4 regions of the Streptomyces sp. NPDC057697 genome follow, and region 2 is predicted to be linked to each of the others. Evidence: riboswitches for the same ligand, from Rfam matches in the RefSeq annotation. Region 2 holds a riboswitch; each other region holds the start of a gene.
The links. A riboswitch is a leader RNA that binds a small molecule or an ion and turns the genes downstream of it on or off. The one in region 2 is predicted to bind fluoride.
Positions count from the first base shown of each region.

Region 1: another riboswitch for fluoride. It lies ahead of ACFVFH_RS33435 (NUDIX hydrolase); the one in region 2 lies ahead of ACFVFH_RS28355 (hypothetical protein).
Region 3: another riboswitch for fluoride. It lies ahead of ACFVFH_RS33475 (inorganic diphosphatase); the one in region 2 lies ahead of ACFVFH_RS28355 (hypothetical protein).
Region 4: another riboswitch for fluoride. It lies ahead of ACFVFH_RS33445 (hypothetical protein); the one in region 2 lies ahead of ACFVFH_RS28355 (hypothetical protein).

Region 1 is NZ_JBHVJA010000020.1:25,567-27,759, forward strand. Features, by position in the region: gene ACFVFH_RS33430 (MFS transporter) at 1-1,127, shown strand, start outside; fluoride riboswitch at 1,127-1,190, shown strand; gene ACFVFH_RS33435 (NUDIX hydrolase) at 1,231-1,752, shown strand; gene ettA (energy-dependent translational throttle protein EttA) at 1,759-2,193, shown strand, end outside.
Region 2 is NZ_JBHVJA010000013.1:19,827-22,019, reverse strand. Features, by position in the region: gene ACFVFH_RS28365 (PP2C family protein-serine/threonine phosphatase) at 1-190, shown strand, start outside; gene ACFVFH_RS28360 (NUDIX hydrolase) at 272-805, opposite strand; gene ACFVFH_RS28355 (hypothetical protein) at 848-1,216, opposite strand; fluoride riboswitch at 1,677-1,740, opposite strand.
Region 3 is NZ_JBHVJA010000020.1:33,760-35,952, forward strand. Features, by position in the region: gene ACFVFH_RS33470 (hypothetical protein) at 1-263, opposite strand, end outside; gene ACFVFH_RS33475 (inorganic diphosphatase) at 295-780, opposite strand; fluoride riboswitch at 812-876, opposite strand; gene ACFVFH_RS33480 (fluoride efflux transporter FluC) at 1,091-1,579, shown strand; gene ACFVFH_RS33485 (DUF190 domain-containing protein) at 1,576-1,923, shown strand; gene crcB (fluoride efflux transporter CrcB) at 1,920-2,193, shown strand, end outside.
Region 4 is NZ_JBHVJA010000020.1:28,064-30,256, reverse strand. Features, by position in the region: gene ACFVFH_RS33445 (hypothetical protein) at 1-1,019, opposite strand, end outside; fluoride riboswitch at 1,041-1,105, opposite strand; gene ettA (energy-dependent translational throttle protein EttA) at 1,259-2,193, opposite strand, start outside.

The sequences.
Region 1 (2,193 bases), on a different contig from region 2:
TCGGGAGCCTGGGCGCCGGAGCGTTGGTGATCTCGCTCGTGGCCGGGCTCGGGGAACTGCTGGGCTACGTGCTGCGCTTCGTCTTCGGGTACGCGGCCGACCGCACGGGCCGCTACTGGCCGATCACCCTGACGGGCTACCTGGTGCAGATGGCCGTCGTGCCGCTGCTGGCCCTGGCGGGCAACTGGGTGGCGGCCTCGGTGCTGATCGTCGCCGAGCGCACCGGGCGGGCGATGCGCAACCCCGCGCGCGACGCGATGCTGGCCCACGCCACCGGCGAACTCGGGCGCGGCCGGGTCTTCGGCGTACGGGAGGCGCTGGACGCGGCGGGCGGGATGGCCGGACCGCTGCTCGTCGCCCTGGTGCTGCATCTGCGCGGCGGCTACCGCGCCGGTTTCGCCGTGCTGCTCGTTCCGGCCGTGCTCACCCTGGTGGTGCTGGTGGTCGCCCGGTGGCAGTACCCGGATCCGTCGGACCTGGAAGTGGTGGAGGACCTCCCCCGGGAGGCGGGGCTGCCCCGGGCCTTCTGGCTCTATCTGGCGGCGATGGGACTCGTCGCGCTGGCCTACGCCGACTACCCGCTGATCGCCTACCACTTCGGCAGGGCCCATGTCGTACCCGAGGCGTGGGTGCCGGTCCTGTACTCCGTCGCGATGGCGACCGAGGCGGTGGCGGCCCTGGTGCTGGGCCGCGCGTTCGACCGGTTCGGGCTGCTGACGGTGGTGGTGGCCACGGTCCTGACGGCGTGTTTCGCCCCTCTGGTCTTCCTCGGCGGCGCGGGGCTCGCGGTGGTGGGCGTGATGGCGTGGGGCCTGGGGGCGGCGGCGCAGGAGACCATCGTCAAGTCCGTGGTCACCGGGATGGCCGGGAAGCGGCACCGGGCCTCCGCCTACGGCCTGTTCGACACCGGCTTCGGGATCTGCTGGTTCGTCGGCAGCGTCGTCCTGGGCGTCCTGTACAGCCGTTCGATCACGGCGCTGGTGGTGTTCTCCGTCGTCGCGCAGCTGGCGGCGCTTCCCCTGCTCCTCGCGACGCGCAGGAGCCTCGGGGCCGCCGGGCGTCGGCCCCCGCCGCCCGCCCGGCGGCCGCCCGGCCTTGCCGACCGGATCGAACCGGGCGACGATTGACTGCGTACGGCGATGAGGCTCGCCACAACCGCGGCACCGCCCGCTGATGGTCTCTGCATCCACCGTGCGCCCCCGCGGGCGCACCCGGACACAGAGGTGTGCCATGCCGCGAGACCCCGAACGATTCCCGGAGACCCGCTGCTCCGTCGCCGTCTTCCGGGGCGACGAAGTCCTGCTGGTCCGCAGCACCGAGGACGGCCACCCGGTGTGGAAGCTGCCCGGCGGCCACGTCCGGGCCGACGAGGGTCTGATCGCCTGTGCCCGCCGCGAGCTGCGCGAGGAGACCGGTCTGCGTGTGACCGCGCTGCACTGCGCCGTGGTGCTGGACATCCGCGACCCGCGGACCGGCCGCTGCCTGGTGGAGATCGTCCTCGTCCCGGACGAGGAGATCGCCGACCGGCCGCGGACGTGCGAGCCCGGCCGCGAACCGTACTTCGTACCGATGGACGACCTGCCGGAACGGGACCTCAGGCCCTCCCTGGAGAACCTGCTCCACGATCTGCGTGCCCTGCACCGGAACAGGACCGGTGAGGACGCGCCCGCCCCCGCACGGCCGCACGGCGCGGGGACCGTGCTCCTCCCGGTCGACGCGGCGGCACCACCGGCGGCCGGACGGCGGAGGTGACCCGGGATGTACGTCTACACGATGCGCGGGGCCCGCTTGGCGCGCGGCGACAAGGTGGTCCTGGACGATGTCACGCTGACCGTCCCGTCGGGCGCCAAGATCGGCGTGGTGGGCCCGAACGGAGCGGGGAAGTCCACCGTCCTGCGGACCATGGCCGGGCTCGAACGGCCCGTCGCGGGCGACGCGTTCCCCGCCCCCGGCACCGGTGTCGGCATCCTGGAACAGGAGCCGCCGCTGGACGACGGGGCGACGGTGCGCGGCAACGTCGAGAACGGCGTCGCCGGTGTCCGCGCCGGGCTCCGCCGCTACGAGGAGATCACCACCCGCCTTGCCGACGCCGACGCCGGGGACGAGCGGTCGGGCCATTTGCTGGACGAACTGGGCGAGTTGCAGGAAGAACTCGACCGGTCCGGGGCCTGGGACCTGGAATCCCGGCTGGAA
Region 2 (2,193 bases):
GCTGCTCTTCTACACGGACGGCCTCATCGAACGCCCCGGTGAGGACATCGGCCGCGGCCTCACACGGCTGCGCCAGCACGCGGCCGCGCTCGCCCGTGAACCCCTGTCCATCTTCTGCGACGAACTGCTCACCCGCATGGGCGATGACCAGCACGACGACATCGCGCTCCTCGCCCTGCGCACGCCCTGACCGACCGGGCGGATCACCCGATGGTGAGGAACCCGGTGATGAGGCACCCGGCGGTGCGGTCGACGGAGTCGGACCGGTACGTCACGGTCCGGCGCCGCCGAGGACCCGCCCGAGGAAACGCGAGAACGTGTCGGCGGACGTCGTCGTGCCGACGCTCTCCGGCCCGGGGCGCCAGAGGTTGCCGAGGTAGGGCGCGTACCGATGTGCGCTCTGGGCCGCCAGGCCGGGTAGGTGCCCGGCCAGCGGGGGACGCAGGTCCAGGTACGGCAGTTCGCGGAAGGGCACGAACTGCGGTTCCGTGTCCGGCTCACGGGCGCGGGGAGTCTGGCCGTGGGCCGATCCGGTCACGGTGAAGACGAGATCCACGGTCCGTGGTCCGCGGTGGGGTTCCATGGATTCGAGTACGAAGGCCACGCGCACGGGTTCTGCCGAGATTCCGGCCTCTTCGGCCAGCTCGCGGCGCGCGCAGGCGGCCATGCTCTCCCTCTCCTGCGGCGTACCGCCGGGAAGCACCCAGTAGTCCATCCCGGCGAAGGTGCGATGGAGCAGGAGCACTGTCTCCTCGCGGAACAGAGCGGTGGAACAACGGAGTTCGATACTTTCCGGCATGGCCATGGTGCGTCTCCCTTCGGTGGTGCGCGAGTGGGCCGCGGGACTTCATCGGTCGCCCGCCCTCATGTGCACGGTGACTCCGCGGTGCGGTCTCCCGGCCTCTCGCGCCAGGGCCCGAGCCGCCGCGCGCACGCTGCGGCAGGGGCCGATCTCATGGGCCGTGGCGGCGGGGACGGCGACCCAGCGGGCGCCCCGGCCGGCTGTGCGGCGGCGAACGCGCCCCAGGAGCCGGCCGTCGTAGGCGACGACCTGGATGACCGGGTGGCCCGGAATCAGGGGCGTACAGGTCAGTCCGGGGCGGGCGGCGAGTTCTGCCAGAGCCTGTTCCTCGTACCAGTGCCACTTGGCGTTGATGACGGTGCGTTCGGCCTCCCGGATCGCCTCGGCCGCCACGGTTTCCTCGAAGATCGGCATGATGTCCTCCGGTCGCGGCAGGCCACATCGGGCACGGGCGAGAGGTATGGGGCACGGGGGCATGGGGCACGGGGTGTGAGGCATGAAGGTGCGGGGCACGAGGCATGCGGCACAAGGCATGCGGGTCTTGCGCGTGGCGCGGACGTACGACGCCTCTGCCTCTGCCTCTGCCCCGGCCTCCGCCGTCCCGTCACGGAGGCAGAGGCACCGATGCGGCCCGGAACCATCCATCCCGGGAGAGGGGGCCGGAGACGTCTGCGGGGATCTCGTCCCGGCGCGGCGCGCGAGGGGATGCCTCGACCAGGGGCTCGGGATCCGGTCCCGGCGGATCGGCCATCCCTCATCCGTACGAAGCGCGCCGTGCCGCACGTACGAGACCAGGCCAGCCGCCACGGGCTGTGCAGGACCGCTTCCCGGCATGACACACCTCTGTCCTCGTATGCGCCCCGAGAGACGCACATCGGATACAGAGGCCATCAGCGGGGGAGTCCGCGGTTGTGGCGAGCCTCATCGCCGTATGAAATCAATCGTCCCGCGACCCCGCCTGATCAGCAAGACAGGGCCGGGCGGGTCGGTCGCGGCCCGGCCTCCGCCCGGACGGCACACGGCACATGGCACACAGGACACGGGGACACGGGGAAGCGGGCACACGGCTCATCCAGCGATCGGCTTCCGATAGCGGACGTACTCGTTCCGGCGGCGGCCCCGGCGACCTCGTCCGCCGTCTTGAGACCCTCCACGACCGAGCGGACATCGATCCGGTCCCGCTCCCCGCAGCCCAGCCGCACGGCCGCGGCCATGGCGTCGTGGTTCTCATGGCCGCGTTACGGCCGGAAGACACAGCCGAGCGGCCGTTCCAGCGGTGCGAGTCCGTTGCCGTTGCCCATGCTCACATCAAGGTCCCCGGTGCGTCGGATGCGCGGTGTCACCGATCGCGGTACTCCGCCGAGGTGCGGTGCCTCGGCGGAGCACGGGCA
Region 3 (2,193 bases), on a different contig from region 2:
TGCGCTCCGAGCGCGTCCATGAAGGTCTGCGTCGCCCTGACCCGCTCCGGCGACGGTTCGGGAAGCACACAGGCCCGGATCAGCTGGCGGCCGTCCGCCTCCAGCGTCCGCGCCAGCACATCCGCGACGACGAGGACCCGCGCGTGGACCGGTCCCGGCGCGCCATTGGTGATCGGCAGGTGCACAGTCATCCGCAGCAACCGGTGGCGGGCCGACGGCAGTGCCACCGCATGACGCGTACGGCCGTCAATGATCGTCGTCACCGCCGGGCTCCCTTCGCTCCGCGTGCGGGGCTCACTCCATGCAGCCGGTGAGCTGGAGGTAGGTGTGCCGGGCATCCGCCACCAGCCGGTCGGCCTCCCTGCGGCTGCCGCAGCCGGTGACCCGGTACGCGGTGCCGGGGGAGAGGCGGCCCAGCGCCGCCGCCCACGCGGCGGGCTCCGCGTGCCAGCGGCCCAGATCCCTGGTGTCGACCAGATCGACGAAGGGTTCCTCCTCGGCCACGCAGACCACTTCGTCCAGGTCGTGCCGTCCGTCGCTGAGGTGGAGCACCGCCACGGGCCAGGCCCGCACCTCGTCCCCCGGCCGTGCGGGCTCCCGCATGAGGACCATGGTCCGCACGGACCGGCCCTCCGTGTCCAGGGTGTCCTCCACCCGGCCCTCGCCCACCGGCCAGCCCCCGGCCCGGCTCCGCGCCCCACCCGTCCCGGACTCCGGACCGCCGTGCCTGCCGATGGAGGACCCGATCGTCGAGTCGACCTCGACCGTGATGCGGGGCACCGTGCCCACCTCCCGTAATGCCAGTCGGCTGGATCACGCAGAAGCCATCAGCGCCGCGTCGGCGCGGTTACGGCGAGCCCCATCGCCCGATGTGTCCAGTGTCCCGCGCCCGGCCGGGCGGTACAACTGCCGGTCCGGGCCGGGCGGGAGAACACTCCGGGCGCCCGGTAAGCTGTCCCGGAGCGCTGGGTTCGCCCCACCGCACGGCGGTGGGGCCCGCCGTACCCGAACCGCGGCACCGACGCCGCCAACGGTCCCTACTTGCGACGCGCATCCCTGTACGGGTGTGCCCGGCGAGTAGGAGACGTACGTGGAAGAGCCCCGAACCCCCGTGCTGCACGAGGAGCAGATCGACCCGGATGTCGAGCTCCTCGTCCCCGGGCGCCGCACCGACCAGCGGCCGCGGCAGGGCCCCGTGGTGGCGGCGGTCGCGCTCGGCGGCGCGCTGGGGGCGGCCGCACGGTACGGGGCATCGCTGCTGTGGCCCACCGCGGACCATGCCTTCCCGTGGACGACCCTGATCGTCAATGCCGTCGGCTGCGCCGTGATCGGCGTGTTCATGGTGGTGATCACCGATGTCTGGGCGGCCCACCGGCTGGTCCGCCCCTTCTTCGGCACCGGTGTCCTCGGCGGATTCACCACCTTCTCCACGTACGCCACCGACATCCAGCGCCTGGTCCAGGGCGACGAGGCGCGCACCGGCCTGGCCTACCTGGCCCTCACGCTGCTCGCCGCCATCGGCTCGGTCGGGCTCGCGGTCACCGTGACACGCCGTGTCGTCGAATGGAGGAAGTCATGAAGCTCACCGGTTCCGCGCTGCGGGTCACCGTCCTCGTCGGCGAGAACGACGTGTGGCACCACAAACCGCTCTTCACCGAGATCGTCCACCGGGCCCGCACGGCCGGGCTGGCCGGAGCCTCCGTCTTCCGGGGCATCGAAGGCTTCGGGGCCTCCTCGCTGATCCACACGATGCGCCTGCTGTCCCTGAGCGAGGACCTGCCCGTCGCCGTCGTGATCGTCGACGTCCCCGACCGGATCCGGGCCTTCCTGCCCCAGCTCGACGAACTCGTCTCCGAAGGAGCCGTCATCGTCGACGACTGCGAGGTCATCCGCTACACCGGCCGTGACAAGGAGGGGCAGTGAACTGGCTGCTCGTGATCGCGGGCGCCATGATCGGCGCCCCCCTGCGGTACCTCACCGACCGCACCGTCCAGTCCCGGCACGACACCCTCTTCCCCTGGGGCACCTTCACCGTCAACGTGGTCGGCTGCCTGATCCTCGGGCTGCTCACCGGCGCGGCCGCCGCCGGGGCCGCGTCGTCCGCGGTGCAACTCCTCATAGGCACCGGGCTGTGCGGGGCACTGACGACCTACTCCACCTTCTCGTACGAGACGCTGCGCCTGGCCGAGGACG
Region 4 (2,193 bases), on a different contig from region 2:
TCGGGGCCCGCGTCCGCGCGCCGTCTGCCGCCCTCGCCCAGCAGCCTGCGGAAGCGGCCGAACCGCGCGTCCCACTGGTCGCGGTTGGCGGCGAGGACGGCGGCGACGTTCGGCCCGCCGACGGCCGCCAGGTCATGGAGGTGGCGGGCGCACAGAACGGACTCCTCGCCCGAGGGCGGCCCGTGGGCGGTGGCCGCCGCCCATGTCGACAGGCGTCGTACGGAGCGGTGTTCGGCCAGGCAGAGCGGGCAGCATTCCAGGTCGGTGTCCGTTCGCCAGCGGCCGGTCACCGAGCGCCGCTGCTGCTCCTCCTCGACCGCGAGCAGCGGGTCGAGCCGGCCGAGGAGCACGTTTCGGACCGGTGCGTCCTCGTCGGCACCGGCCAGCAGGGCGAGTCCGTAGCGCCCGTCCCCCAGAAGCGCGGACCCTGCGTCGGCGAGCGGGGGTCCGTACGCCCGGGGCATACGTGCGGCCAGCACCGCCAGGTGCGGCAGGCACAGCGCGCCCTGCCGCACCGCGTCCATGACCGGGGGGTGGCCCAGGGCGTTCAGGAGCGTCCCGGAGGCCCGCTCGGCCGCGTCGTCGCCCGCCACGCAGCACGGGCACCGGGTTCGGCGGGCGTCCGGTGCGTCGAGCAGCCGGGTCCATCCGGCGAGCGCCAGATCGTGCACCTGGGGCATCAGCCACGAGGCCGAGGCGTCGGCGAGCAGGCGCCGGGTGTGGGCGGGGCAGAAGCCCGCGGCGGCCTCGACCCGGGCGCGGGTGTCCTGCTCCGTATGGGTCTCGATGACGAAGTACTTCAGCCAGCGCGCCGCGAACTCGTCGCGTTCCCGGCACACGGCGCACGGCCCGCCGTCCAGCAGGTGCAGGGCGTCGCTCAGCGCACGCGGGTCCCGGCCCCGCGCCCTGCCCCACCGGTGGCGGCCGTCCGCCCGGTCGCGGAGCGGGAGGCTCGGGCGCCAGTGGGCCGGGCCGGTCCCGGAACGCTGCGGGGGCCGGGGCTCGGTGGGTTCGGGCATGGCACCTCCTGGTCGCGGCTGTGACAACCAGGGACCGTCAGCGGTCGGCGACCGCGGTTGCGGTGAGCCCCATCACCGGCACGCTCGGCGTGCACTTCCAGTGTGCGCCTCCCGCACGGCCCCGGCAGCACGGCGGAGCCGGGGCGCACCCGATCGGGGGGTCCGGGGCCCGCCGCCGGGCGGCCGGGCACGCGCCGGAGGCCGTCCCGCGCGGGGCGGCCTCCGGCCGTGACGGGCGGTCAGTCCCGGGCGAGGCGGCGGTGGGTGCCCCGGCGGGGGCGGGCGGCGTCCGTGCCGAGGCGCTCGGCCCGGTTGGCCTCGTAGTCCGCGTAGTTGCCCTCGAACCAGAACCAGGTGGCCCCGCCCTCCCAGGCCAGCAGGTGCGTGGCGGTCCGGTCCAGGAACCACCGGTCGTGCGCGGCGACGACGGCGCAGCCGGGAAAGCCCAGCAGCGCGGTCTCCAGCGACGCCAGGGTCTCGGTGTCGAGGTCGTTGGTGGGTTCGTCGAGCAGCAGGAGGTTACCGCCCTGCTTGAGGGTGAGCGCGAGATTGAGCCGGTTGCGTTCGCCGCCGGACAGGGCGTCGACGGGTTTCTGCTGGTCGGCGCCCCGGAAACCGAAGGTCGCCACATAGGCGCGCGAGGGCATTTCGACGGGGCCGACCCGGATGTGGTCCAGCCCCTCGGAGACCGCCTCCCAGACGCTGCGTGTCCCGTCCAGACCGGCCCGCGCCTGGTCGACGTACGACAGGCGGACCGTCTCGCCCAGGCGCAGCAGCCCCGAGTCGGGCGGTTCCTGGCCACAGATCATCCGGAACAGCGTGGACTTCCCGACGCCGTTGGGGCCGAGGACGCCGACGATGCCGCCCCGTGGCAGGGAGAAGGACACGTCCTCCCAGAGCGCCCGGTCCCCGTATCCCTTGGTCAGGTGCTCGGCCTCCAGGACGAGGCCGCCCAGCCGGGGGCCCGGCGGGATCCGGATCTCCTCGGAGTCCGGTCCGTGGGCGCGGTCCGCCTCCGCGGCCAGTTCCTCGTACCGCCGCAGTCGGGCCCTGGACGGTGTCCGCCCTCCCCTGGTGCCCGAACGGATCCACTGGAGTTCGTCCGCCAGCCGCTTTTGCCGCTTGGCGTCCCGGTGGCCCTCGACCTTCAGCCGGGCCGCCTTCGTCTCCAGAT